DNA from 4 places in the Lysinibacillus sp. fkY74-1 genome. Region 1 is predicted to be linked to each of the others. Evidence: riboswitches for the same ligand, from Rfam matches in the RefSeq annotation. Region 1 holds a riboswitch; each other region holds the start of a gene.
The links. Region 1 has a riboswitch for thiamine pyrophosphate ahead of thiT (energy-coupled thiamine transporter ThiT). Riboswitches for the same ligand answer to the same signal wherever they lie in the genome.
Positions count from the first base shown of each region.

Region 2: linked by a shared signal. The riboswitch ahead of ACE1MS_RS12000 (ABC transporter substrate-binding protein) and the one ahead of thiT (energy-coupled thiamine transporter ThiT) in region 1 are both predicted to bind thiamine pyrophosphate.
Region 3: linked by a shared signal. The riboswitch ahead of thiW (energy coupling factor transporter S component ThiW) and the one ahead of thiT (energy-coupled thiamine transporter ThiT) in region 1 are both predicted to bind thiamine pyrophosphate.
Region 4: linked by a shared signal. The riboswitch ahead of thiC (phosphomethylpyrimidine synthase ThiC) and the one ahead of thiT (energy-coupled thiamine transporter ThiT) in region 1 are both predicted to bind thiamine pyrophosphate.

Region 1 is NZ_CP170173.1:3,921,578-3,929,124, reverse strand. It holds gene ACE1MS_RS19500 (exonuclease SbcCD subunit D) at 1-7, shown strand, start outside; gene ACE1MS_RS19495 (SbcC/MukB-like Walker B domain-containing protein) at 4-3,084, shown strand; gene ACE1MS_RS19490 (hypothetical protein) at 3,125-3,247, opposite strand; gene ACE1MS_RS19485 (DUF4870 domain-containing protein) at 3,304-3,627, opposite strand; TPP riboswitch at 3,754-3,861, shown strand; gene thiT (energy-coupled thiamine transporter ThiT) at 3,996-4,556, shown strand; gene map (type I methionyl aminopeptidase) at 4,728-5,483, shown strand; gene ACE1MS_RS19470 (hypothetical protein) at 5,512-6,225, opposite strand; gene ACE1MS_RS19465 (polyphosphate kinase 2 family protein) at 6,425-7,234, shown strand; gene ACE1MS_RS19460 (GNAT family N-acetyltransferase) at 7,410-7,547, shown strand, end outside.
Region 2 is NZ_CP170173.1:2,464,845-2,472,391, forward strand. It holds gene ACE1MS_RS11960 (solute symporter family protein) at 1-151, shown strand, start outside; gene ACE1MS_RS11965 (DUF485 domain-containing protein) at 633-971, shown strand; gene ACE1MS_RS11970 (solute symporter family protein) at 980-2,524, shown strand; gene ACE1MS_RS11975 (hypothetical protein) at 2,617-2,793, shown strand; gene ACE1MS_RS11980 (TatD family hydrolase) at 2,854-3,603, opposite strand; gene ACE1MS_RS11985 (ABC transporter ATP-binding protein) at 3,593-4,342, opposite strand; gene ACE1MS_RS11990 (ABC transporter permease) at 4,317-5,090, opposite strand; gene ACE1MS_RS11995 (thiamine-binding protein) at 5,087-5,380, opposite strand; gene ACE1MS_RS12000 (ABC transporter substrate-binding protein) at 5,382-6,377, opposite strand; TPP riboswitch at 6,533-6,643, opposite strand; gene parC (DNA topoisomerase IV subunit A) at 6,767-7,547, opposite strand, start outside.
Region 3 is NZ_CP170173.1:828,770-836,316, forward strand. It holds gene ACE1MS_RS03810 (VWA domain-containing protein) at 1-1,817, shown strand, start outside; gene thiW (energy coupling factor transporter S component ThiW) at 1,894-2,400, opposite strand; TPP riboswitch at 2,495-2,602, opposite strand; gene ACE1MS_RS03820 (MFS transporter) at 2,662-3,858, opposite strand; gene ACE1MS_RS03825 (ABC transporter substrate-binding protein) at 4,357-5,430, opposite strand; gene ACE1MS_RS03830 (ABC transporter permease) at 5,427-6,224, opposite strand; gene ACE1MS_RS03835 (ABC transporter permease) at 6,221-7,030, opposite strand; gene ACE1MS_RS03840 (ABC transporter ATP-binding protein) at 7,020-7,547, opposite strand, start outside.
Region 4 is NZ_CP170173.1:210,249-217,795, forward strand. It holds gene ACE1MS_RS01010 (methyl-accepting chemotaxis protein) at 1-940, shown strand, start outside; gene ACE1MS_RS01015 (AEC family transporter) at 1,368-2,297, shown strand; TPP riboswitch at 2,371-2,485, shown strand; gene thiC (phosphomethylpyrimidine synthase ThiC) at 2,627-4,405, shown strand; gene ACE1MS_RS01025 (catalase) at 4,576-6,081, opposite strand; gene ACE1MS_RS01030 (response regulator transcription factor) at 6,380-7,547, opposite strand, start outside.

The DNA.
Region 1 (7,547 bases):
AAAATGAAGCCATTAAAGTTAACGATTACGGCATTCGGTCCTTATAAAAATACGGAAATAATTGATTTTCAACAGTTAGGGGAACATCGATTGTTCGCCATCTCTGGCAAAACTGGAGCAGGGAAGACGACGATTTTTGATGCGATTTGTTATGCACTTTATGGGGCAGGTAGTGGTGAAGATCGCCAGGATACAGCTTTACTACGAAGTGGCTTTGCTGACGATGATGTGTATACAGCAGTAGAACTTATTTTTGAAATGCATGGAAGGGTCTATCAGATTTTACGTCAGCCCGGACATATAAAGGGAAAAAATAAAACAGCTACTGGTAAAAAAGTGGAGCTAGCGGAAGTTAGGGAGGGAATGCTCGATTATAACATTGTGGAAAAGCAGCAAACACTTGAGGTCGATAAAAAGATTCAGGAAATTATAGGTCTGACAAAGGATCAATTTAGCCAAATTGTGATGCTACCTCAAGGTGAATTTCGCAAATTATTAACGTCTGATTCAACAAACAAAGAGGTAATCTTACGAAAAATTTTCAAAACAGATCGCTTTGGTGCTATGACAAAGCTGCTTGATGCTAAACGAAAAGAAGCAGAGAGTGATCTTGAACGTGCCAAACAATTAAAAGAACATCTACTTGGTCAAATTGTTGGTGCACTTCCACAACGTTCATCTCCTCTGTTCAAACAAATTGCGGATAATACGGAAAATATGTTTCAGCTCAAGCAAGCACTTGAAGAGGAGCTTACCTATTATAAAAAATGTTTTGAAGATATACAGCGACAATATGAGGAAGCTTATAATCATCATCAAAAAGAACAGGAATTTTACCGTTTAGCTAAAACGCTTAATGAACAATTTGAGGAGCAGTCCAAACGACAAGAACGACTACAAATGCTGTTAGATGAGCAAGATAAATACCATGCGAAGGAACGGGAAATAGCTTTAGCAGAACAAGCGGAGCGTTTACTATTACTCGAACAACAATGTATGGATTTACGAGCTGAACAAAATTTAAAAGAACAAGCCTATCAACAAGCCCAAAGTAGTCAGCTACAAACCAAGGAACTCTTACAACGAGCACAAGAAAAATATGAAGCGGAAGAGGCAAAAGAGTCTGAGCGGCAACTGCTTTTACAGCAAGAAATGCAACTCCAAGCATTGCTTCCTAAGTTTGAAGCGTATGACAGCCATGTACAGCAGCTGCAAATTGCTGAGCAATATGTGAAAACCGCCAAACAAGGTGCAGCGGATAATATAGTACTAATCGAAAAAGAAAGCGCACAATTAGAGCAGCTTTCACAATCAATTGAGCACTATGAAAAACAAATGGAACCATATGAAGGTTACTTAGAAAAACTTCCAAAGTTGCAGGAGCAAGTAACTTTGCTCATGCAGATGGAGAACTATACAAAAACGGTAGAGATAGCGAAACAGGATGTTATCGCAACTAAAGCTCGCTATCAGGACAGTAGACTGGAGCTTCAACAATTAGAGCAACGCTGGCTGACAAGTCAAGCAAGTGTTTTAGCTCAGCAGCTTAAAGAAGGGCAGCCTTGTCCTGTATGCGGGAGTACGGCTCATCAGCAAACTCATAATGAGAAATTGGAAATTGTTGAACTTGCTCAGGTGGAAACATTAAGGGTAAAAGTTTCTTCCGATGAACGTTTGTATTTGGAAAAAGAGGCAATGTTAAGATCCGCACAACAGCTTCAGCAAGAGACACTGAAACAATTATATGCACACTCTATCAAGCAACAGGATCAAGCACAGATAATAGCTTCCTTAGAAAAAATGGAGAAAGAGATTACTAGCTTAAGGGTTATCAATCAACAGTTAGCTCAAACAAGAAAAAACCAGAAGGAACAGCGTTTAACAATAGAGCAATTGCAAAACAAACAATTAAAACTTGAGGAATATTTAAGCGAGCAGATGAAGAGCTGGACAAGACTTCAGGCAATTGTAGAGGAACAGCATAAGCAAATGCCAACAAATATTCCAACTTTACCGCAATTAAAACAAACGCTTACAGATGTTAGCCAACAGAAAATGGATTTTCAAAAATTATGGCAGGAAAGCCAACATCATTTACATGCCATGAAGGAAGCTGACAGTAATGCAAAACTAGCTGTGGAGATCGCCAAACAGAATTTTGAAGAATTAAAGCTCAAAATGAATGACAAGCGTGAACAGTTTTCAACAAGCATGCAGGAAGCGGGCTTTGTAAGCTATGAAGACTACGCAGCTGCGAAAAGAAGTGCCACTCAATTAGAGGAACTCCGGAGAGCATGCAGTGACTACACCCTTCAGGTTCATACGTTAAAAATTCAAATTTCAGAAGGAGAAAAACATCTTCAAGGAAAAGAGGAACAAGATTTAGCCTTGATGGAGGCGACTGTGAAAAGCCTCCGAATCGCCTATGAGGATGCCTTTAAACAACTTCAGCAAATAGATGGATTTGTGAAATCATGTCAAAGCTTTATGAACAAAGTCGAGGAAACAGAAAGAGAGCTACGTTTACTTGAGAGTGAGGCTGGACGTGTAAAGGAGCTATATGGCTTATTAAATGGGCAAAATTCGAAAAAGCTGTCCTTTGAACGATATATTCAAATAAATTATTTAGATCAAATTACAGAGGCAGCCAATATTCGCCTTAATCATTTATCGAATGGTCAATTTGAGCTTAGACGCTCAGACAGACTTGAAAAGCATGCAAAGCAAAGTGGACTTGGGCTTGATGTATATGATGCTTACACAGATCAATTACGAGATGTCAAAACGTTATCTGGTGGTGAAAAGTTCAATGCGTCATTAAGTCTTGCTCTGGGAATGGCGGATGTTATTCAAAGCTTCCAAGGCAATATTCATATTGAAACTATGTTTATTGATGAGGGCTTTGGCTCGCTCGATGAGGAATCATTAAATAAAGCAATAGACACCTTAATCGATTTACAAGATTCTGGCCGAATGATTGGCGTCATCTCCCATGTGCCTGAATTAAAATCCGCGATGCCAGCAGTTTTACATGTCGAAAAAACATTAAACGGACATAGTCAAACACACTTTGAAATAAAATAAAGGAAGGTGTATTTCCGGCTTAAGGAAATACACCTTCCTTTCATTTTTTCCGAGGACTGACTGTAGAAGTTGTCCCTTTTTTTGCTGCCATCACTTTTTTTACAATCGGTATAACAATCGGCGCTAATTTAACAGCGGTTTTTACTACCTTTGATACTTTCATTAAAAACACAGCCCCTTTTTTAATTACTTCTACCTGTTTATTCTAAAAGTAAAACATTAGCGGATAACTCGAACGGCTTGAATAATATTCCATATTACGATTCCGAGCGAGACAATTCCGTAAATGGCGAACGAAATGAACCAAACGATCATTACTGTACTATTACTTGAAGTGGGATCTAAACTAAAGGTAGAAAACACAAAGACAATGAAAAATAATATACCAAATACAAAAGGAATTAAATGAGACACTAGTGCGCGAATGGAATGTCTTTTGATATCAGCATCTTTCGAAACGAAATAAACAATCAATGGTACGATGAAAGGAGCAAAGAAAATACTGAGATAGCTGAAGGCAGATAAAATTTTTTGGTTCTCCATAGTTGTACCTCCTTTTTTAATATTTACGCATGGAAATCAGCAAAGTTTCAAAAATTAAGTATGGAAGAGGTTGTAATCATTCCATGCTTTGCGTACAATGTAATTATTCAAAGTAAATTCAGATGTAACGACCACAAGGGGAGCTGATGATGTCAGCTGAGACTGGGCACGTAATGCCTTTACTCTTTGAACCTGTAAGCTAGCACTTACGTAGGGATGTGGATAGAAACCGACACTTGTACGATGTGAGGCTCTGTCCTGGCATCGTTTTTTCATTCTTGAAAATAATAAGATGTCAGAGAGAATCAAATCAGCGCTTTTCTATTCCTGCTCTTGTATCCTACATCGGAACAAAGGAGAGAATATGTATGGACAAAAAAAGACTATTAATGTTAGTGGAGATTGCAATATTTGCAGCAATTGGCCTTGTGCTGGATCAGGTCTCGTTTAAAGTATGGGCACAAGGTGGCTCTGTTAGTCTTGTCATGGTACCAATTATGTTAATTGCTATTCGCTGGGGCTTAGTAGCTGGCCTAACAACAGGCTTACTTGTAGGTGTTATGCAAACCATGTTTGGCGCTTATATTGTACACTGGCTTCAAGGGTTACTAGATTATGGCGTCGCTTTCACAGTTGTAGGATTAGCAGCCATTGTGCGCAGACCTTTACTAGAGGCAGCAAGTCAACTAAACAAAACAAAAATGGCACTTTATATTATTTTAGGTACTGTGTTTGCAGGCTTCTTGCGTTATGTAGCACATACTACTGCTGGGGCTGTATTTTTTGCGGAGTATGCCGGCGATCAAAATGCATGGATTTATTCGATTATTTATAATGGTACATATATGCTTCCTGCTACAGTATTAACAGCCATTGTGGGAGTGTTATTATTCACAGCGGCTCCACAACTTATGCAACGTAAAGCATAATGCCATCCCCCTTCATGTTGGTGAAGGGGTTTTTTATATAGTTATAAGAGAATAGCGCTTTTTGCACTTTGCCAAGGAGGCACGCATACAATATTTAAAGCGTTTAGCGTTATACGTATAAAAAGTTATGTTATATTAAAGAGTAGATATTAGATGAAAGGGACGTTATACATGATTGTAAAAACGCAAGAAGAGATTGAAGCTTTTAAAAAAATTGGACGCATTTGTGCGGAGATCCGTGAAACAATGAAGGCTGCTACAAAACCAGGTGTCACAACACTTGAACTAGATGAAATTGCCGGTCGAATGTTTGCTGAGGCAGGTGCAATTTCTGGACCAAAAGGAGAATATGACTTCCCAGGATATACTTGTATTAGTGTCAACGAGGAAGTAGCGCACGGTATCCCAGGTAAACGTGTTATTCAGGAGGGAGATATCGTTAATATCGATGTTTCAGGCTCTTTAGATGGCTACTTTGCCGACACAGGTATTTCTTTTGTAGTCGGTGATGGCTATGAAGATAAAGAAAAACTATGTCGTGTTGCCAAAGATGCTTTTGATCGTGCAATGACAAAGGTAAAGGCTGGCTCTAAATTAAATCAAATTGGCAAGGCGGTAGAGCGCGAGGCGAATGCTAATGGCTTAACAGTTATCATGAATTTAACAGGCCATGGTTTAGGTCGTTCTTTACATGATGAGCCAAATCACATTTTAAATTATTATGATGCATGGGACTCTACGATTATGAAAGAAGGTATGGTTCTTGCAGTTGAGCCATTTATCTCTGCAAAAGCAGAGCATATAGTAGAAGCTGGTGATGGTTGGACATTCATAACACCCGATAAGTCTCTTGTTGCTCAAATTGAGCATTCAGTGATTGTTACAAAAGATAAACCAATTATCCTCACTTCATTAGACGAAGACTAGGATGACACAAAAAATCCTGCTCACCAAATTACTTTTGGTAGGCAGGATTTTTTTTAATGAATAAAATGCCAACAAAGAGTACACCACATAAAAATAACGCAGCGGTTGTTACGAGTAGCTCATCAAAACCATTATGTAAAGCGATTCCTATATAAGCCCATATAAAAACACTTGGATACATGATATCAAAGTGATGAAAGCGGATATGTAGCGCAATGACTCCACCTAATGTCAGTAAAATAACTGCCCAAAGAGGAGTACTTAGACCAAAACCGTTCCAACCATAAGCTGTTAACGTAAAGCTAATATTTGTGATGAAAATAAATGTCATCCATGCTAAATAAATGGCGAAAGGAATACGACCCGACAGTGATTTGTCATGAAGTGGATACGTATTGTACAACATAAATAGATACAAGACTAAGAGTAGGGTAATGCCGAGAGAAACAATAAATAATTCATGATGCCATACGTATATCATTAATGCTTGTAAAATATTTATGCAACTAAAGAGCGCAGACTGTTTCATAGATGTCTTTTTGATGTTCATCACTAACCAATAACCGATGAATAAATAAATGACAATCCAAATTAAATGACTTCCATCAACAGGTGCAAATACCACCGAAAAACGATTAGAAATTTCTAAAGAAGACTGACCGTTAAGTTTCATGAAAAAGGATGAAAAGGTTAGGATGAGTGAGACAATATACGAAATTGTCATCAATAAAAACCGAGGCATGCTTTCCTCTCCCTTCGTGTTAAATTGTATAGGGAAAAGACAAATAAGTATAGTACTGTCACTCATTTTATTATAACGGAAACTTCCATCAATGTATCGTGTTGTTTGCTAATACTATCTACAATTTACCATCTCAATAGGCATCCATTTATTTCTTTAGTACAATAAGAATATATACAAAATAAAGGAGTGAAGCTTTATGACACAAAACTTAAAAAATCTAGACCTATCTATTGAACTAGATAAAAAGATGTATAAAAAGAAATTAAAAGTACTCCAATATGAAATGTTAAATGCCCAACAATTTTTATTAAAAAACAAAATTGGTTTAATTTTAGTGTTTGAAGGTATGGATGCCGCTGGGAAAGGTGGAGCGATAAAACGTTTAATTGAACGTGTCGATCCACGTGGCTATATCGTACACCCAATTTCAGCTCCACAGCCACATGAGCTACGCTATAACTATTTACAACGGTTCTGGAGAAAGCTACCTCAGCATGGGCAAATCGCTGTTTTCGATCGTTCATGGTATGGGCGTGTATTAGTAGAACGTATTGAAGGGTTCGCAACGAAGGAAGAATGGTCTCGTGCCTATGAGGAGATTAATAATTTTGAAAAGATTTTAACTGCGGGGGACTACATAATAATTAAGTTCTGGCTTCATGTTTCAGATGAGGAGCAATTAAAGCGTTTTAAGGAACGAGAACAAAATCCATATAAATCTTGGAAGCTAACAGAAGAGGATTGGCGCAATCGAGAAAAGTCACCACAATATATTGAGGCTGCCAATGAAATGTTTGACAAGACCGATAAGAAAAATGCTCCATGGATTTTAGTAGCTGGAAACGATAAAAAATATGCACGTGTGCAGGTGCTACAAGAAACGCTTGCACATATTGAACGAGAGGCACTGAAACGTGGACTTCATTTAACAAATGTATTAGACAATCCGCTTTTAGAAGATGCTGACTCATCCAGCCTGAACACCTTGAATGAGAAGAAGAAGTAAAAAATAAAATGTAAAATGATGGTGCTATGACATGAAGACATGAGCTGTTTTAGTTGTAGCAGCATCTTTTTTTACATACAATAAGGTAAAACTAGGGATTACTCCTTTAAATTCTATTAGTTAAGAAGGTAGTGAAAATTTCTACCGATATTGATTGGAAGGCTAGTGTGGAGAAATGGTGCTTAAAATTTGGAATTTATTAAGAAAAAAGGGTGGGAATGTGGTAACTATAAAGGGGGAAAAATGCTACATCCGAACATTCCAAGAAAATGATGCACGAAGTTTAACAGGTCTCGTAAGCCGCAATAAATAC
Region 2 (7,547 bases), 1.5 Mb from region 1:
CATTATTACCATTCCATTAGGCTTTATTGCAGGTTATTTGGGATCAGTCCTTTCATCTAGTAAAGTACCGACTGAAGAGGCCGAGCGTATTTATAAAGAAATTCGTGTAAAAGCGAATACTGGCGTTTCTGTATCTGATATTTCACATTAATTTTTATGCACCTTATGCATAATGAACCGAAATTCAAAATATACAAAAAAATAGGCAAAAAATTCGATTTTTGGTCGAGTTTTTCGCCTTTTTTGTTATTCCACAACTAGCAATTTACTTATCGAACAATATTATTTGACTTCCAAAATACAGAAAAAAACCAATTTTCACTAAGGCAATAGTATTTAAATATGGATAAAAAATCTAGGCATTTTTATAAATTTATCGTTCTTTTTTTGTTAAGAATCTAGATTTCTCTTTGCTTCATTTATTTGTCTGAATATTCTAAAACCCTATATATTCTTGATTTAGGAGGTTATTTTCTCTTTCAGGACTATTTTCAGAAAAATTTTTTTTACATAATTTTTCTGAAATGTATTGCAATTTTGTGAACTCTTTCATAAAATGAGAATGTGAATTCACTAAACTAGCAAAATCAAGTCTTAAGGCAGAAAAAATATACACAAAATGGGGAATGTTAATGGCGAACAATCAAGCAAAAAAAGGTGTCGTGATTGACTATGATGCAATTGCAAACCAAGAATCGTTTAAGTCTCTTGTACGTAGAAAGAACTCTTTTCTTTGGTCTATGACTGCCATATTTTTATTGGCCTACATGTTGTTACCAATTCTGACATCGTACACAACAATTCTACACCAAAAGGCATTTGGGGAAATTACTTGGGTGTGGATTTATTCCGCAGGGCTATTCATTATGACATGGGGGTTATGTCATTTATATGTAGCTAAAGCAAATAGCTTTGACAGAGAAGCTAAAGCAATTATCGCAGAATACGAGAACGGAGGTGGCCACCGATGAATAACGGAATGAGCTTTACAGCCATATTCTTCTTTGTAGCCATTGTTGGTTTAACATTAGTTATCACATGGTGGGCATCTAAACGAACTTCTTCTGCAAGTGACTTCTATACAGCTGGTGGGGGCTTAACAGGCTGGCAAAATGGACTAGCTATCGCAGGTGACTATTTATCGGCAGCCTCTTTCTTAGGGATTGCAGGTGCAGTAGCACTATTTGGATTTGACGGATTCTTCTTCTCTATTGGTTATTTAGTCGCTTACTTAGTGGTATTATACATCGTTGCTGAGCCATTACGTAACCTTGGAAAGTTCACTTTAGCTGACATGATTACAGCGCGTTTCAATAATGCGAAAGTACGTGGAACAGCTGCTTTAAGCACTATTACCATTGTTTTATTCTACATGATTGCACAACTAGTTGGTGCAGGAGCACTTATTCAATTACTTTTAGGTATCGACTACTGGGTAGCTGTATTGATCGTAGGTTTCATGATGACAACTTACGTATTATTCGGTGGTATGACAGCGACTTCATGGGTTCAGATTATTAAAGCTTGTCTTTTAATGCTAGGTACAGTGATTATCTCATTCTTAGTATTAAAAGAGTTTGGCTTCAGTATTGCAACAATGTTCAAAGAAATGTCTACAGTGACTGATAATGGTGCTGCTTATTTAAATCCTGGTCTAAAATATACAGAGGGACTTGACACAATTTCAATGTTAATTGCATTAGTATTAGGTACTGCTGGTCTTCCACATATCTTAATGCGTTTCTTTACAGTAAAAGATGCAAAAACAGCTCGTTCATCTGTTATTTGGGCAACTTGGATTGTAGGTATATTCTACGTTTTAACCATTTTCTTAGGTTTCGGTGCAGCAGCATTCGTTGGAAAAGAAGATATTATTGCGGCTAACGCTGCAGGTAATATGGCAGCCCCTCTTCTTGCAGAAGCACTAGGAGGCGACATTCTATTCTCATTCGTTTGTGCGGTAGCATTCGCAACAATTTTAGCGGTAGTAGCAGGCCTTGTACTTTCAGGTGCCTCTGCCCTATCACATGATATTTATGGTCAAATCATTAAAAAGGGTAAAGTTACTGAAAAAGAGCAAGTTCTTGCAGCTCGTATTGGCTCGATTACAATCGCTGTAATATCTATTCTATTAGCTCTTGGTGCACAAACATTAAACGTTGCATTCTTAGTATCTTTAGCATTCTGTATTGCAGGTTCCGCTAACCTTCCAGTTATTATTTACACAATTTATTGGAAACGCTTTAATACAGCTGGTGCTGTTACAGCGATGTTAACAGGCTTAATCTCTGCATTAGTATTAGTAGCTATGTCACCAAACGTATGGAATCCAGTTGAAGGCAAGGCGATTTTTGTTGGTGATCCGTTAATTATGTTAACGAACCCTGCCTTAATCTCTGTACCGCTTGGTTTCCTTGGTGGTTTCATCGGCACATTACTTTCTAAAGAAACTGATGATGCAAAATATCGTGAAGTTGACGTTAAAGCAAACACAGGTATTTCTGTACAGGACGTATCTCACTAAATCGATTTCATAAACCTCGTAAGTTCTTTCTTACGAGGTTTTACTTTTTCATTCATTTTCGTTACTATAATTGTTAAAAGGAGGGAATGAAAATGGCTCAATCTAGGGCGAAAAAGAAGCGGATGCATATAAAAAGAACTGCTGGCAAGGATGTAGAGAAAAATCGCCAATCCAATTCCTTCAGCACACATGAACGCACCACCAAAACAAAAACAGAGAAATTGATGCATGATTTTACTAAACATAAAAAGCAGTATACGGATAACTAATTGATATCCTATACTGCTTTTATTATTGTAGAAAACATAAGTGGCAATTGCCACGTTACCTTAAAGTCGATAAAAGTTTTTTGTATTCTGAGTGATAATTTTAGCCGCTTGCTGAATAGACAATCCCTTGATGGCTGCAATCACCTCAATCGTCGAATGCATCATCCACGGAGACGTTGGTTTATTTGTAAAAGGTCCCTCAAACGACCATGGGCCATCTGTTTCTACCATCATTAAGTCAATCGGGTAGATTTGAATTAGCTGTTGAATTTCCTCTTCATACAAGGCATCAGGCGTAATAGAGATAAAATAACCTCGCCGAATCATGCGTTTCATGACTGCCTCGTCCCCTTTAAACCAATGGAAATGAGCCTGACAAAGCTGATGCTTTTCTAGCAAATCGCACACGATGCTAGCATCCTCATATACAGCATGCAACACAATCGGTTTGCCCAATTCCTTAGCAAATACGATAAATCGTTCCAATAAAGCTTCATATGGACGAACATCCAAGGCTTGTTCTTGCCTTAAATAATAGGGTAAACCGACCTCACCAACCGCTACCATGTTATCACGATGCGCGCGAATCCAATCAAATAAAGCCTTCTCTTCTATTTCATCCAGTAAAGGCTGTTCAGGATGAAACCCAAAAGCCGCCTTCACCTTGGGATAGACCTTCGCTAAATGCAACGTCTTTTGACAGGAGGACAACTGCATACTTACCGCAATTAATGCCTCTACTTCTGCCAATAATGAAGGTATTTCCACGTCCTTATATTGATCTAAATGAATATGGGCATCAATCAACATTCAAATCCCCCTTTTCTTCCTGTAAATACGTGAATAACTGTTGCTTCAAGGCTGTGAATGTGGCAGAATGACGAATTTCTTCTTTGCGGGGGCGCTCAAATGGCACAATCATTTCTTTTTTCACTGTTGCAGGCCGTTTCGATAAAACAATTATACGATCGGCTAAAAAGAGGGCCTCTTCAATACTATGTGTGACGAATAATATAGATTTTTTATGCTCTTCCCAAATGGACAGGAGCCATGCCTGCATTTCCAGTCTTGTAAATTCATCAAGCGCAGAAAATGGTTCATCTAGACATAAAATAGGTTTATCACTGACAATGGCACGGATAAAAGACACACGTTGTTGCATCCCTCCCGAGAGCTCGTATGGGTAAGCTTGACTAAAGGAAGCAAGCCCCACCTTTTCAAGCCAACCTTTTGCACGTTCAACATTTGGATTTTGCTGTAATTCCTCGACAATTGTTACATTCTCTAAAATAGTACGCCAAGGAAGTAAACAAGGCTGCTGTGGCATATAGCCAATTGCTCCTCTTTTTTGCTGAATCTCCTCTCCATTTAATAAAATCGTCCCTTGATCAACCAAAGAGACCCCACCAATTAATTGAAAAAGGGTACTCTTACCACTGCCAGATGGTCCTACTATGGCCACAAACTCACCATCCTTGACATCAAAGGAAACATGGTCAAGTACATGTAGACTGTCAAACGATTTAGCGATGTTTTGAATGCTGAGCATGATAACCTCTCCCCTTTACCATTAATTTTTCAAGCAAGCGGATACTACTAAACAACAATAAGCTTAGCAAGACAATCGCAAAAATGGCGACAAACACTCGATCTGTACGGAAGGAAGATTGTGCTAAGGTCATGTATACGCCTATTCCCTTTTTTGCACCAAGCCATTCCGCAATAACTGCTCCCATTACACTATAGGTAGCAGCAATTTTTATGCCCGAGAAAATTGCCGGATAGGCATGTGGCCATTCTAATTTCCAAAACGTTTGGGCCTTCGTTGCTCCAATCATTTCGAAGTAATGCTTTAACTCGGGTGCTGTTTGACGAAAACCGTCCATTGCCGCAATGACAATAGGGAAAAAGCATACTAGACAAATAATGATGAGCTTTGGTAATAAGCCAAAGCCAAACCAAATAATAAGTAACGGCGCCAATACAAGAATGGGTATATTTTGCGACATAATGAGAATCGGATAAAATAACGACCGAATGAAAGTAAAACGATGCAAAACAATCGCCACGGTTAGACCACAGCCAACCCCAATAGCAAGTCCAAGTAAAGCTAATTCCACAGTAGCCAGAGCATGTGGCAGAAACGTTTGATATGATTGAAAGCCTTCCTTTAAGATTATGCTTGGTGCTGGTAGGAGCCAGGGAGGAACATCAGCGATATGCACAACCAGCTCCCATATGAATAAGAGGAAGGCGATAAACATTATCGTCCTTCCCTTTTGTAATGCCCGTTTCATGACTGATATTTCTCCGTTAATGTAGCCATGGTAATCCCATTTGGTTGATATAAAATTTTTACTTGTGTAATGACATTAATGGCTCCTAGCTCGACCATCTTAACATTCATTTTTTCAATGATTTGAAGAAGCGTTGTAAGCTCACCTTCCATTGTTGTTTCAAGGGGATGAACCTCGTAGTTCACACCAGATGCATCAATAACCGCAATGGCCGCATCCACATAAGGAATGACATCCTCGTATTTCTCTGTCTTCGGAATGATTTGGACACTGATTAATGAATTTGCCATGTTAATTGGCCTCCTTTTTCGGTAGGAACTCATTCGTAAACGCCTGTTTAGCATCAAATTCGCCCTCTAACACTTTGTTACTCGACATCCATTTAGCATAGTTTTCCCACACAGAAAGCTTTTGCTCCCCCCATTGATTAGCGTCATCCTGATACTTATCAGCCAACCACTCTTGACTTTTATGCACTAACTCCTTATCTAAGTCTGGTGCCGCTTCTAGTAAAATATCAGCCGCTTCATTCGGATGCTCGATGGCATATTCATAGCCCTTCGATGCAGCCGCAACAAAAGCTTTGACGCTGTCTGGATTGTTTTGAATCATTTTTTCATTGGTTGCTAAAACAGGTGTATAGTAATCTAACTGATCACTATAGTCCGTTAAATACAGCATATTAATTTTTTCCCCACGAAGCTCTGCCTCAATACCTGTCCATGCATAATAAATCCAAGCAAAGTCGATGTCCTTTTTCATCATCGTAAAGAAATCTAAATCTCCCGCATTGACAATGTCTAATTTATTAATATCAGCGTTTTCTTTTTGCATTAATGATTGTAATACCGCTTGTTCGAGAGGTGCTCCCCAGCCCCCATATGTTTTTCCTTCAAAGTCCTTTGGAGAGGTAATACCCTTTGACGCTACAGAAGCAAATCCAGATGTATTATGCTGGATGATGGCCGCTATCGAGACAAGTGGCACATCCTGAACACGAGCCTGTGTAATGCCCTCCTGATAACTCACGCCAAATTCTGCCTTACCAGAAGCTACGAGCTGATCGGCTCCTGCCTCTCCTGGCATTATAATATCAACATCTAAGCCTACTTCTTCAAAATAACCGAGCTTTTTCGCAACATACAATCCTGTATGATTCGTATTCGGTGTCCAATCGAGTACCACTGATACCTTTTTCTTTGTATCAGCAGACTGCTTGTCCTCCTTGTCGCTACAGCCTACTAACGTCAATAGAGTAGCTAATAGGATAAATAACCATTTTTTCATGCTAGGTCCTCCCAGTTTGTAATATGAAAGTGTTCATGAATGAATGTTGTCACCAGAAGAAAGCGTATTATACGGTTGGTAAGATATTGCTTAGAAAATAAAAAAACGCCTAGGATTCCTCCCAGACGTATTGCAATCAATCTCCAAAACATTTGCTTTTTTGAATAGATGTTCCCTACGCTGGTACGAGCCAAATCAGGTTCAAAGGGTCAGTGTCTATCGGACACAATCTCAGCTAGCCATAACTAGCCCCCCTACATTCTTTCGCTATGAACTTTTCGATGTTTATTATACCCATAGTTGATCTTAAATGACAAGATGCTAATTTTGGATAGTTGTGCCACTATAAACAAATAGCCCAGCTCTACTTATAGAGACTGGGCATGATGTTAGCTTGTTTTTTGTTCTTTTTTGGCCGTTAAAACATGTGAGATGGCTCCATCTGTTGCAATGTCCACTTTAAATGAACCATTAGAATGGCGATCAGCGCGCGTCAATGCATGGACATCGATAACCTCTTGTATGCCTTTTTCAGTTTCAATCACAACCTGCTCATCGTCTGTTGCTTGAATAACAGCGACAATTCGATGAGGATTTGCTTTTAATTCTGTAAGGACTTTAAGTCCACGCTTGGCACGACTTGCTATTTCTACCTCTGCGACATTCATTTTCTTTACAGCCCCTCGTTGTGTCACAATAACGACATATTGTGTTTCATCTGGCTGTAGGACATTGACCCCGACTAAAGCTTCTCCATCTTTTAGCGTAATACCTTTAACACCGCCCGTTTTCACTCCAGTAACTGGTAGTTCTTCAATAGGGAAACGAATGGCATAGGCCGTATCAGTTGTTAAGAGCAGTTCCGCATCATCAGTTATAAACGATGCATAAATCATTGCATCGCCCGCTTTAACATTCATTGTTTTAATTGGCTTCGAATAACGCGTCACAGCATAATCTGCTAATGGCGAACGTTTAATTTGGCCATCTTTCGTAGCAGTTAAAATATACATATTTGGCTGTTCAAATGTTTCAAAGCCATAGACTGCAATAATCGACTCATCTTCACTTGTTGGCACAATACTTGAAATATGCTGTCCAAGGTCCTTCCAGCGAATATCAGGTAATTCATGAACAGGCTGATAAATATAATTCCCTCTATTTGTAAAT
Region 3 (7,547 bases), 1.5 Mb from region 1:
GTGAAGGGCTGGTGAAATATGAAGCTGTTGTTCAAGTAGGACAGGACGCAATATTTGAAAACAATAAATTAACAAGTGTCACAATGGTACAAAGCGAACCACATTTACTCATTGTGAATGGCTATGAAACAGCTTCACCAATAGCGTCGGCACTTGGTCAGCAATCAATAGGCTATGATGTAAAATCACCTGAAAGCTTGCCAAATGAACTCTCCAGTTATTTGCAATATAATGCCATTATTTTTGATAATGTACCGGGACATTTAGTCGGTGAGGCAAAAATGAGTGTGATAGAGCAAGCAGTCAAAAACTTTGGTGTTGGTTTTGCAATGGTGGGTGGAGAAAATAGCTTTGGTTTAGGTGGTTATTTTAAAACACCAATTGAAACTTTATTACCTGTTGAAATGGAGATAAAGGGGAAAGAACAATTACCTTCGCTAGGACTTGTCATTGTGTTAGACCGTTCTGGCAGTATGTCAGGATCCAAGCTAGAGCTTGCAAAGGAAGCGGCTGCACGATCAGTTGAAATGCTACGTGATGAAGATACATTAGGATTTATAGCATTTGATGATCGTCCTTGGGAAATTATAGAGACTGGACCTTTGAATAATAAAGAAGAGGCAGTGGATACCATTTTATCCGTTACACCAGGAGGCGGAACAGAAATCTATGGTTCACTGGCAAAAGCATATGAAAACCTAGCAGATATGAAACTGCAACGTAAGCATATTATTCTTTTAACGGATGGACAATCGCAGCCAGGAAATTATGACGATTTAATTGAACAAGGAAAAGATAACGGAATAACCTTATCGACAGTAGCTATTGGTCAAGACGCGGATGCAAACTTATTGGAAGCTCTGAGTGAGATGGGGAGTGGACGCTTCTACAATGTTATCGATGAGCAAACTATTCCGTCCATTTTATCTCGTGAAACGGCCATGATTTCCCGTACGTACATTGAAGATAATCCATTCTATCCTGTACTGTATAATGCAGGGGGATGGAATACGCTATTTGCCAATGGCGTTCCACAAATGAATGCTTATATTGGAACAACCGCAAAGCAGGGTGCTACCGTCGTGGCTGAAAGCGAAAAGGAAGATCCAGTATTAGCACAATGGCAATACGGTCTTGGCAAAACATTCGCATTTACTTCTGATTCAACAGGAAAGTGGTCAGGAGACTGGGCAAGATGGCAGGACTGGGGCACATTTTGGCAAACGCTTATTTCGCAAATGCTCCCAAGTTATAATGACGTTGCCTACGATGTAAGAGTAGAATCAGATGGATCCTTTATGATTACAGACCCTACAAATGAAGCAGCATTTTTAGATATTGTGGCTGTTAATGAAGCGGGTGAAGAGCTAGACACACAGCTTGAAACTATATCAGCCTCTCAGGTGCGAGCTGTGGTACAAGCTGAGCCGGGGTTAATCTTCTTCCGTATCGCTGATGAAAAGGAAACGATTTATCAGGCGGGATTAAGTGTTCCTTACAGCGCTGAATATGAACTTCTTCCTGTTAATGATAAATTAATAGAAGAAATAACCGAACAAACAGGTGGTGCTGTTTTAAAAGAACCACAAGAAGTGTTCCGTGACTTTACAAAGCAAGGGGCGGATCGTCAAAACATTGCCACATGGCTTCTCCTTGCAGGTATGCTCTTATTCTTTATTGATATAACAATAAGGCGCTTTGGCTGGAATTTCCTAACGAAGTCGAAGAAAAAGGAGCAACTGGTAGAGGATCTCCCTGTACAAGCAGAAGACACGAATGTAGCACAACTATTAAAGGGTATGAAAAAACGCCAATAATTTAGTTTAGATGAAAGCAGTGCGAATTTCGCACTGCTTTTTGTACATTCATGGAAAAAGAAATCCTGCTACGACACTATTTAATAAAGAGAGTAGGATTAAAATATCTTACTAGCACCGTTTTTCGCAAACTGCTAGCTACTAAAATGCCTAAAATTGCTCCAATTGTACTTGATATTAAAAAGGCAGGCATAAAAAACAAGGCTGCTACGGAAGTTCCCATTAGTACCTTTGCATAGGGCACTGCTACAAGTGATGCTAGAAGACCAGTGCCAATCACTTCACCCAAACCAGCAAACCAAATTTTACCGCTATATTTATAGGCAAGCCCTGCGCATAATGCACCAATAATACTACCAGGAATGGCTAAAAGAGAGCCTGTCCCTGTAAGGATTCGAATAATGGCCGTAACAAAGGCAACTACAACTGTAGATACGGGTCCAAGTATAATGGCTCCTATTACGTTAATAGCGTGCTGCACCGGATAAGCACGAGCAATCCCAGTTGGAATGGAGATAAAAGTAGAACCTGCAATAGCAATCGCTACTAATAAAGCCATAATTGTTAATTTTCTAATAGACATGTTAGGTGTACTCCTTTTCATTTTAGCCACTAGGAAAATGAAAAAAGCCGCTTCCTTCAAACGACAGGAAGCGGCCTTGCTTATACACTGAAAATAGCAAGAAGCGCCACTTCCCTCCGCTAGTATGAACTAGATCAGGTTCGAAGGGTCCGTATATAACCATATACGTCTCAGCCTTTAGAAGACTCCCCTAGTGGTAAGTATTTTTCTATTTTTTAGAAGTGTAACATACTTCAATAAATAGTCAATAAGAGTTACCTATTAATGTGAATCTGGATGCATAAGCTGAGGCGCCTTTTTCAATGTCCAAATCAGGGCAAGGAAGAAGCAAGCTAATAAGATAATGGCACCAAAAATATAAGGACTGTTCATATTCCAGTCAAATAAAAAACCAGCCAAAGCGGGTCCAATCATATTTCCTAGACTCATATAGGCATTATTCAAGCCGGCTGCGAATCCTTGCTCTTTTTCTGCAAGTTTTGATATGAGAGTATTAACAGCTGGACGAATCAACGTTGTCGCCGTAGAGAAGATGGTTGCAACAACTAATATTAGTGCAAAACCAGAAACAAATAATATTAAGAAAATAGCAACGGCCGCAATAAATAAATTGACCAAAACTACTTTCATTTCACCAAACCGTTTAAAGAGTGGCGTAATAATAAACATTTGTACAATTACCCCAAACGCACCACCAACAACTAAAATGATGGCAATATCGCCAGGTGAGTAATTAAATTTCTCTGTCACAAATAGTGATAAGGTCGTTTGGAAGTTAGCAATCCCAAATGAGAATACCATCATAATAATTAACATAACAAAATAAGGCATATGTACAGAGCGAGCCATCTGTTTTACCAGATTATCTTGCTTTTGTCTATTTTGCGCAGTATTTGGCTTTGTAGATGGTAATAAAAAGTAAGATAAAATAGCCGCTAAAATGGCGGCAGCTCCCGCCATGAAAAATGGAAAATGTAAGCTAACCTTTGCAAGGAAACCACCAATTCCAGGGCCAATCATAAAGCCGAAAGACATAGCAGCTCCTAACAAACTCATTCCTTTTCCGCGTTCTTCATAAGTTGTCACGTCTGCTACAAAAGCCATAATAGGAGGTGCTACAAATGCAGAGCCAAGGCCACCTAAAAAACGTGCTAAAAAGAGCATCCATACATCTGTAGAAAGGCCAAAACCGATTTGTGCAAGTCCTGTTAGTATAAGACCGAAAATAATTAAATTTTTCCGCCCATACTGGTCCGAAAGATTCCCAGCAATTGGAGAAAATACGAATTGTGCTAAGGCGAACGTTGCAATAAGCATGCCTAGAACTTGTCCTGCTGCTCCAAATATTCTTAAATATTCAGGCATTACAGGAATAATAATTCCAATACTCCCCATTGCGATAAACATGTTAAACATTAAAATATACAAAGCCGCCTTATTGGACTTCTGCTGGGTCATCGACAAGCCCCCCTTTTTGTAATCAAATATAGTACAGTCTATCATAAAGAATTATGGCTGGCTAATAGTTGAGATTGCTGTAACTGGTTCGATATGTAGAATGATTTTCCAGAAAAGCTTTTATCTCATAAAAATTCGGGGTGTGGAGTGAGGAGAGAGAATTGCTTTTTCTAGAGACTTGAAGTAGGGAGAGTAAAAAACTAGTGAAAATAAATAATTGCGTTTGCCATGAGAAAGCTTACCTATAACCGTGTAGATGAAAGTTAAAGATGAAGTTATAATGCGCAGGTGTCGTACGACGTAGATTCAAGGTCTTTTTATGGATAAAGAAAAACTAAAGATTGCTGGCATCTTGAAAAAATTGATGATACCTAGACGAAGTGGGATTGTATGATCGACAACTGGTTACTAGTAGAATTTCTTTCTAAATATAGCGATACAAATGAATGCTTAAATAAAAAAGGCGAATTGGTTTGTAGACCAATTCGCTCTTATAAATTATCGAATACTCATTTTAAATTCTAAAAACAGTTCATTATATTTTCCTAAGTAATCTGGACCTAAGTTTTTGTATACCTCTAAGGTATCACGTTGGTCCTCAGATGGGTAGTAGCGTTCATCTGAAACTACTTCTGGGTCCATTAAGTCCATCGCAGCAATATTTGGCGTTGAATAGCCAACATAATCGGCATTTTGAGCACCGGATTCTGCACTTAGCATAAAATTGATGAAGGCATGTGCACCATCAATATTTTTCGATGTTTTGGGAATAACCATATTATCGAACCATAGATTGGAGCCCTCTTCAGGAACAGCAAAGTCCAACTCTTCATTTTCAAACATCATGTCTGCTGCCTGACCAGACCAAGTGAGGGCTACTGTTGCTTCATTATTAATCATTAATGGTGTAATTTCATCCCCAATGATCGCTTTTACGTTGGGCGCAAGTGTAATCAATTTGTCAGTTGCTTCCCGTAGTTCATTGTTATCCAATGAATTCAAGGAGTGTCCAAGACTATTTAACCCCATCCCAATCACTTCACGGGCACCGTCTACTAAAAATACTTTTCTTTTTAATGAAGGATCCCATAAATCGTCCCAAGAAGAGAAATCTAAATTTCCAACTAGTTTTGGATTATAGACAATCCCTACTGTTCCCCAAAAGTAAGGAACTGAATATTGATTGTTATCATCGAATGGTAAGTCTAAAAAGTAAGGGTCGATATTTTTTAAATTCGGTATTTTTGCTTTGTCTAAAGGAATCAATAAATTATCTTCCTTCATTTTTTCAATCATATACTCAGAAGGAACAGCAATATCGTAAGCTGTACCACCTTGCTGTATTTTTGTCATCATAGCTTCATTAGAGTCAAATGTTTCATAGATGACATGAATACCTGTTTCTTTTTCAAATTCCTTCAATAGATCAGGGTCAATATACTCTCCCCAGTTAAAAATGGTTAAAGTGTCTTTTCCACTTTTACCGCCACCTGCACTTAAGGCGTCAGCAGCATAGAATAAAAGGGCAGAAACAACAAGGATAGCGATGGTCGCTTGAATTAATGACTTCATTGTTGTCCCTCCGTTCTTTTGCTTGTACGACTTGTAATGAAGTAATAACCAACCACAACGATAACGGTTACAAAGAATACTAATCCAGAAATAGCGTTAACTGTGAGAGATATTCCTGCGCGAGCCATCGAGTAGATTTCTACCGATAATGTACTGAAGCCATTGCCGGTTACGAAAAATGTCACAGCAAAATCATCTAATGAATACGTAAGAGCTAGGAAGAAGCCTGCAAAAATACCTGGCTGAATATACGGTAAAATGACACGCATCATAACATCCTTTTTGGTTGCTCCTAAATCTAACGCTGCATCAATTAGTGATTTATTCATTTCTAACAATTTAGGTAAAACCATTAACACTACAATCGGTACACTAAACGCTACGTGTGCTAATAATACTGAAGCAAAGCCTAATTTAATGCCAACCATTGTAAATAGAATTAAAAAGCTTGCCCCAATGATGACATCTGGACTGACAATTAAAACATTGTTTAGGGACAATAATGTATTACGCATTTTTGAATCTTTGACAGTGACAATACCAATTGCTCCTAATGTTCCAATAATAGTAGAAATTAAAGCAGATAGTAATGCTACGATAACAGTATTGATTAAAATAACAAGTAGCCTTGAATCTTCAAAAACAGCCTGATAATGCTCTAAAGTAAAGGACTCAAAGTTATTCATGGAGCCACCACTATTGAACGAATAAAAGATTAAATAGAAAATGGGTGCATACAGAACGACAAAAACAATCGTTAAATAGACTTTGGCTGATGCAGAGAGTTTGTTCATCGTACGCGACCTCCTTTATCTTTTTGTCCCGTAACAAGCATAATGATGACCATAAATAAAATTAAGAACACGGCAATAGTTGAACCCATCCCCCAATTTTGTGTCACAAGGAATTGCTGCTCAATCGCTGTACCAAGCGTGATAACACGATTTCCTGCAATTAAGCGAGTAATCATGAAAAGTGATAGAGCAGGGATAAAGACAACCTGAATACCTGATTTAACACCATCCATTGTCAATGGTAAAACAACGCGACGGAACGTTGTAAAGGCAGATGCGCCTAAATCACGAGATGCATAAATAAGTGTCGGATTTAAACGATCTAAAGAATTAAATATCGGTAAAATCATAAACGGAATAAAAATGTACACGGATACAAAAACAAAGCTAATATCCGTAAAAAGCATTTGCTTTGGATCAAAGCCAAACACTTCGATAAATGCATTAATTGGCCCGTATAAACCAAAGATGCCGATAAAGGCATATGTTTTTAACAATAAATTAATCCATGAAGGAATAATAATGAGCAGTAACCAAAGCTGCTTATGTTTCGTTTTTGTTAAAAAGTAAGCAGTTGGATATGAAATTAATAATGTAAATAATGTAATTAAAAATGCATACCAAAACGAGCTTAATGTCATTTTTAAGTAAACAGAAGTGAAGAACGCTTTATAATTATCGAGCGTAAAATTGCCATGTAAATCGAGTAGGGAATAATAAACAACGAGTGCAATCGGCGCGATAACAAAAAAGGCGATCCATAAAACATATGGAAATAACGCTGATTTTGATGGCTTAGTTTGCATCTTCGTCGTCTCCGTAGGATTCTAATCGTTTATCGAACTCTTCCTCTGTTTCATTTAAACGCATTACATGAATGGACTCTGGATCAAAGTCTAAGCCGATTTCTGTCCCTACTTCAGCTTTTTTCAACGAATGGACTAGCCATTCATTGCCATCTTTATCATACGTAGATAGCTCATAATGGACGCCACGGAATAATTGTGTATCTACTTTTACTACAAGCTTCCCTTTATCTATAGTTGTCATTTCTAAATCCTCTGGGCGTATAACAATATCAATTTTCTCATTTGGTTTCATACCTTGGTCAACACATTCGAAAATCTTACCAGCAAATTCAACCTTAAAATCTTCAATCATGACACCGGGTACTATATTGGATTCACCAATGAAATCTGCCACGAAGCGATTAATAGGTTCATCATAGATATCTACTGGTGTACCAGATTGTTGAATTTGCCCTTCACTTAAGACGAAAATTTCATCACTCATAGCAAGTGCTTCTTCCTGATCGTGAGTAAC
Region 4 (7,547 bases), 870 kb from region 1:
AACCAATAGTGCTATTAAAGCCGTGTTAAACTCTACAACTCTATTGAATCAGTCTTCTAACCAGGTACATGAGGCATTTAATGAAATCGTGTCTTCAAGTCAAGAGGTATCAGTAGCCATAAATGAAATTGCACAGGGAGCATCGAAGCAATCAGAGGATACTGAAGAAACGAATTACCGCATGATGGATTTATCGGATCAAATAGATGCCATTACTGCGCTTTCGAATGAAATGGACGAGTTATCGCTCAAAACAAATGTAACAACAGAAAAAGGCATGCAAGAGGTTCAAAGTTTACATGAACATAATATAGGGACAAATGAGATGAATGGCCGTATTCAACAGCAAATGGAATTACTAGCTTCTAATATTGCTAATATTAATCAAATTATTGCCTCTATTCAAAGCATTACGGAGCAAACTAATCTATTGGCTTTAAATGCAAGTATTGAGGCTGCGCGTGCTGGTGAGCATGGAAAAGGTTTTGCGATCGTGGCGGAAGAAGTAAGAAAGTTGGCGGAGCAATCAAAAAATGAAACAGAAGTTATTAAAAGCACGGTAGAAAGCATTTTAGAAAATTCACAGCAAACAGTTGCTGTCATTGCCTCGAATGCAGAATTAATGCAATCGCAAAATGAGTCCGTACAAAGCACGCAATTGGCTTTTAAAGATAATAGTGATTTGTCACGTGCAATTGCAACTTCTATTAGTGAGCTAATGACTCAGTTATCTACTATGTTAGAGCATAAAAATCAAGCAATTATGTCTATCCAAAGTATTTCGGCTATATCAGAGGAAACAGCTGCCTCTGCTGAGCAAGTAAGTGCCTCTGCAATGGATCAACAAGCAGAATTGCAAAAAGTGGCAGAGTCTATGCAAAACATGAATGATATCTCTAATGAACTGCAAGAGGTTGTTAATCGATTTAAGCTTGCGTAAAGAAAAAACTGCTTAGAACCTTTAAGTAGTCTCAGACTGTTGATAAAAGGAATCGAGAAGTTGATGCTCGATTCCCTTTTCATTTTTTACTTATTTCAAATGGACCTTTGTTGCTCGATCATGTACAGCTCAAGCATAAAAAGCTTACCACGTCCAAGCTGACAGTATCTTCAAGTCTCCTTTAAGACAAGTTCAATTGTTCTGCATTTTGGCATACCAATCCTAAATGACGTTAAATAAGTTTTGATGATTCTTATATTCTGGACATTGCTCGAGTTCATTGATTTGAGCTTTTGAATTTTTGCAACCATTAGAACGAAGCGCGACCCCGCCCATAGTGTAAATCAACGGTTTTAATTATGAAAGTAAGTGGCATTGACCTAGTGCAATATCGACACTACTATTAAAAGGGAGGGGGGACATCAATATGGTGTATCTTGGAATGATTTTTTTTCAAATTGTTGCACCTATTTTAGTATTACTTGTACTAGGGGCCATTCTACAAAAGAAATTTCGCTTTAACTTAAAAGCATTATCACAGCTAATTACATATTGCTTTATGCCAGCGGCTGTGTTTATAAATTTATATGAAACGAGTATAAAGCTGTCTGTGCTAGGGGAAGTCGGGTTGTTTATTGTACTTTTTATTGGTAGTCAAATGCTACTCAGTCACTTTTTAGCGAAAGGGCTTGGACTAGCTAAAACGGAGGCGGCTGTTTTTAAAAATAGTGTAGTACTCATTAACTCTGGAAACTATGGTATTCCGGTAGCTCAAATGATTTTTGCCTCTCAACCTATTGGTGTAGCCATCCAGGTTATACTCGTTATCTTTCAAAACATGACTACGTATACGTATGGTTTATATAATTTAATTTCGTCTACTAAATCAGGCATGACGATTCTAAAGGATTTTATAAAAATGCCTATTATTCACGCTTTAATAATTGGTGTGGCAATGAATTATTTTGATATTGGTATTCCTCCGTTTATTAAAATACCAATAGACCATGTAGCGGATGGTTTTATTGCCGTTGCATTAATCACGCTGGGCGCGCAATTGTCTCAGATGGAAATTAAAACTATGTTTAATAAAACAGTCTTCATCAGCTGCTTGACTCGATTAATTATCGGACCAGCTATTGCTTTAGTCATTATCTTTGCACTGGGATTAAATGGGGTCGTAGCACAATCATTATTTATAGCGAGTGCTTTTCCCACATCCCGCAACAGTTCAAGTCTAGCATTAGAATATGATATAGAATCGGCAACAGCTGCACAAACCGTTTTATTTTCTACCATTGTGAGTTGTATAACGGTCACGATTGTGATTTATATCGCTGATGTATTGTTTACTTAATAGAATGGCAAAAATATTTAAATGATAACTTCCATCTCTTAGCAATATCTGCTACACTAGCATCAAACTGAATAGTATTAACTAGGGGAGTCTGATGAGTCAGGCTGAGAGGGAAACGCATAGAGGTTTCTTGACCCTTTGGACCTGATCTGGCTCATACCAGCGTGGGAAAGTTAAGAAGCTATTGCCTATTACGTGCAATCAATAGACCCTTTACATTCATGGCCGGATCCAATCATTATGTTGGATTCGGCCTTTATTTATTTTCCTTTTGGGGTGAGCTAGATTCGGTCCTTACTTAAAATACATTTAAGGGAGAGAAGTAGCTCATGTCAGCGATTAGTGAAAAGAACATTATGATTATGTCTAACTTTGAAGGAAGTAAAAAGGTTTATGTGGAAGGATCACGTCCAGATATTTTAGTACCAATGCGTGAAATTACATTAAGTCCGACGACGGGTAGCTTTGGAGATGAAGAAAATGCCCCTATTCGGGTGTATGATACGAGTGGCCCGTATACTGATCCTGCATTTCATGTGGATATTACAAAGGGCTTACCGGCTTTACGAAGTACTTGGATACAAGAGCGAGGAGATGTAGAGGAATATGAAGGGCGTACCATTAAACCTGAGGATAATGGCTTCCGTCGCGCAGATGATCCACGTATCCAAGAAAATGTCTTTCCTGAATTGATGAGAATGCCTTTACGTGCAAAAAGGGGGAAAAATGTAACACAGTTGCATTATGCTAGAAAGGGAATTATTACACCTGAGATGGAGTTTGTAGCGATACGAGAAAATATGGACCCTGATTTCGTGCGTTCAGAGATTGCAGCAGGTCGAGCTATTATGCCCTCCAATATTAATCATCCGGAGGCAGAGCCGATGATTATCGGTCGTAACTTCCATGTGAAAATTAATGCGAACATTGGAAATTCAGCCGTATCATCTTCGATTGCAGAGGAAGTCGAAAAGATGACATGGGCTACACGCTGGGGTGCAGATAATATTATGGATCTATCAACTGGCAAGCATATTCATACAACGAGAGAATGGATTATTCGAAATGCCGCAGTACCTGTTGGAACAGTACCAATCTATCAGGCATTAGAAAAGGTAAATGGTGTAGCTGAAGATTTAACGTGGGAGGTATACCGTGATACGCTTATTGAACAAGCAGAGCAAGGGGTAGATTATTTCACTATTCATGCGGGTGTTCTTTTACGTTATGTTCCTCTTACAGCAAACCGGGTAACGGGCATTGTGTCTCGGGGAGGCTCCATTATGGCGCAATGGTGTTTATACCATCATCAAGAAAACTTCCTCTATACTCATTTTGAGGAAATATGTGAAATTATGAAAACTTATGATGTAGCCTTCTCATTAGGAGATGGCTTACGTCCAGGGTCAATCGCGGATGCAAACGATGAAGCGCAATTTGCGGAGCTTGAAACATTAGGTGAGTTAACCCAAATAGCATGGAAGCATGATGTTCAAGTAATGGTGGAGGGGCCAGGTCACGTTCCAATGCATTTGATTAAAGAAAATATGGACAAGCAATTAGAGGTTTGTAAGGAAGCTCCCTTCTACACATTAGGCCCATTGACAACAGATATTGCTCCAGGTTATGACCATATTACATCTGCTATTGGAGCGGCAATGATTGGTTGGTTTGGTACAGCTATGCTCTGTTATGTGACACCGAAGGAACATCTAGGATTACCTAATCGGGAGGATGTTCGAGTAGGGGTTATTACTTATAAGATTGCTGCACATGCTGCAGATTTGGCAAAAGGGCACCCAGGTGCACAACAACGCGATGATGCACTGTCAAAAGCGCGCTTTGAGTTCCGCTGGCGCGACCAATTTAACCTTTCTCTTGATCCAGAACGTGCAGTAGAATATCACGATGAAACATTGCCAGCAGAGGGGGCCAAAACTGCACATTTTTGCTCAATGTGCGGTCCTAAATTTTGTAGCATGAGAATTTCACAGGATATTCGTAATTATGCTAAAGAAAAGGATTTAAATACAACTGAGGCCATCCATGAAGGTATGAGGGAGAAGTCAGTGGAGTTTAAAAAGGCAGGTAGTCAAATCTATCTATAATAATAAAAGGCTTGTGTTAATTTACTAGACACAAGCCTTTTTTATGTTGCTTCCATGTTGCAAATTGAGGTAAGCAGTTGGAGGCTAGACGAAGACAAAAAAGCTCCATGTGATGATTAAATTCACATGGAGTAAAAATTGGATTTGGATATCAATAATTAAATGGAATATTAAACGTTTGTTGGTTGTTTTACGTATGGGTTTGTAAGATCCATACCTTCTAATGAAAGACCCATTGCTTTTGCAACACCGTCACCATATGCTGGATCAGCTAAATAGCAGTGTAGGATGTGACGTCGTTTGATGAACTCCTCGACAGAAGCCATATCATTAGCCGTATTTTCAAATAGACGTTGTTGTTCTTCCGCAGTCATTAGGCGGAAAAGTTTACCTGGCTGCTCGAAGTAATTATTATCGTCTTCACGGAAATCATGAATTCCTGCATGACCATCAATGCGTAACTCTGGCTCTTTATGGTCTAAATTATGCTCCCATTCACCATAGCTATTTGGTTCATAGCCTAGTGTTGAACCAAGGTTGCCATCAAAACGCATAGCACCATCACGGTGGAAAGTGCGGAATGGACATTTTGGTGCGTTAACAGGAAGCATATAGTGGTTTACTCCTAAACGGTAGCGTGCTGCATCCGCATAGGCAAAGATACGACCTTGTAACATTTTATCTGGTGAGAAGCTAATACCAGGAACGATGTTAGATGGTGCAAATGCAGCTTGTTCCACTTCTGCAAAGTAGTTGTCCGGGTTTTTATTTAACTCAAACTCACCTACAGGAATTAATGGGAAGTCTTTTTTATACCATACTTTTGTTAAGTCGAATGGGTTGTATGGTAGCTCACGTGCTTGCTCCTCTGTCATAACCTGAATATACATTTTCCATTTAGGGAAATCGCCTTTTTCAATGGCTTCATATAAATCACGTTGTGAAGATTCACGATCTTGACCGATTACCTCAGTTGCTTCAGCACCTGTTAAATTTTTAATGCCTTGTTCTGTACGGAAGTGGAATTTAACCCAAACTCGCTCATTATCAGCATTGATAAAGCTATAAGTGTGGGAACCAAATCCGTGCATATTACGGTAACCAGTTGGAATACCACGGTCAGACATTACAATCGTTACTTGGTGAAGTGCCTCTGGTAATAGAGTCCAGAAATCCCAGTTAGAATTAGCGTTTTTCATATTTGTACGTGGATCACGTTTTACCACGTGGTTTAAATCTGTAAAGTGTAGTGGATCACGGAAGAAAAATACTGGTGTATTGTTTCCTACTAGATCCCAGTTGCCTTCTTCTGTATAGAACTTAAGGGCAAAGCCACGGATATCGCGCTCAGCATCTGCTGCACCACGCTCACCAGCAACTGTGGAGAATCGTGCGAACATTTCAGTTTTTTTGCCCACCTCTGAGAAGATTTTAGCTTTTGTATATTGAGTTATATCGTGCGTTACAGTAAAAGTACCAAATGCACCTGAACCTTTGGCGTGCATACGACGTTCAGGGATTACTTCACGATTGAAGTTGGCTAATTTTTCAACTAGCCATACATCTTGAAGTAAAAGAGGGCCACGTGGACCTGCTGACATAGAGTCATGGTTACTTACTACTGGAGCACCACCTGCTGTTGTAAAACGACGGCTACGATCATTTGCGTTTGTCATATTAGTTACCTCCTGAAAATAATGTAAGTCGAACTCTTCGTCTATAACTATAACAAATATAAAATAGAATTGCTAGTACATTATAATAATTATTGTTAAAGAATTTTTATAGTGAGATACAAAGTATAAATATATGCATCGGAGAGGCTGTATATGCTTAATTTTTGTGTAAAATTTGTTGTTTAATAAACTAGATTTAAACAGTATTTGTACTGTAAATGAAAAGAAGTATAAAGTTAAACACCCATAATAAAATCCTTGATTGAAAATGAAAACAACTAATTGAAAATATTCTTGATTAGTTTTTTCGATATCGATGAGGGGTCATACCGATTTGTTGTTTAAATATTTTAATGAAATAATTCGGGTCATCAAAACCGTTTAAATGAGCAATCTCACTAATTGCAAAATCAGTTTCTAGTAGCATCTTAAGGGCGTTTTGAATTCTAACTTGCTGTATATAGCGCTTAAATGGCAAGCCTTGTTTTTTTGAAAAAATCGTACTTAAATAATTGGGGCTGATGCCAAGCTTACGCGCGACAAAGGGGAGAGACAAGGAACTCTCTTTAAATTGCTGATCAATAATTTCTAAAGCTAACTCAACATAATCGGCTCTTTTCTCCATGCGAGCTTCACGTGCAAGTTCAATTAATCTCTGAGTGAATGAAATAATGCCATTGAGAATCGTATAAAAAATAGGATGCTCAATAATTAAATGAAATAGCTGACGGTAGTTTTGTTCAATGACTGCTTTTTCGTGTAGTTTATATTTCAACATAAAGCGCCGAATTTGTGCTAAGACACTTGTTAGATGGATACGTAAATCATCCTGCTCATAATAGATGCCTTCATTAGAAAGTCGATATAAAAATGTTTTTACGGCTTCGAGATTACCTTCCTCCAGGCTACTTATTAATAATTGCTGTTCCTCTGGTGTTAGTAATGGATCGAAGGGGTGTATTTCAAATTGTTTACTTGCGTAAAAAAGGTGACCGAATCCTTCGTAAAAACTTTGGTGAAGTACACGCTTTGTTAATGTATACATATTTTTAATGCTTGTAGCAGGTCCATCATATATCCCGATATTTAATGAACTATTGCTAAACAAACGCCATTCCTTCATAAGAGTACGTACATCCTTCTCTACCACTTTTATGTCTTGCGTTTGAAAAAGGCAGACAATTCTATTCGATAAAGGATAGGTTTTCATATGAAAGTATATAGGTGTTTGTTGAAGCCAATTGTAAAGCTTGTTATAGGTCTCGGCGTGCTCAGGCTCAATTATTGTAAAATGAATGCCAGTTTCAATAGAGTTTGATTTAGTATCTAAAAATAAATGATTATAAAATGATTCATTTGCTGTCTCCTGCGCATCATCTATGATTTGTGGTGAGCGCACGGAAATAACCGTCAGTTTTTGCTTTAATACTTCTAAATCAATGGGCTTTATGAATAGATGAGCTACC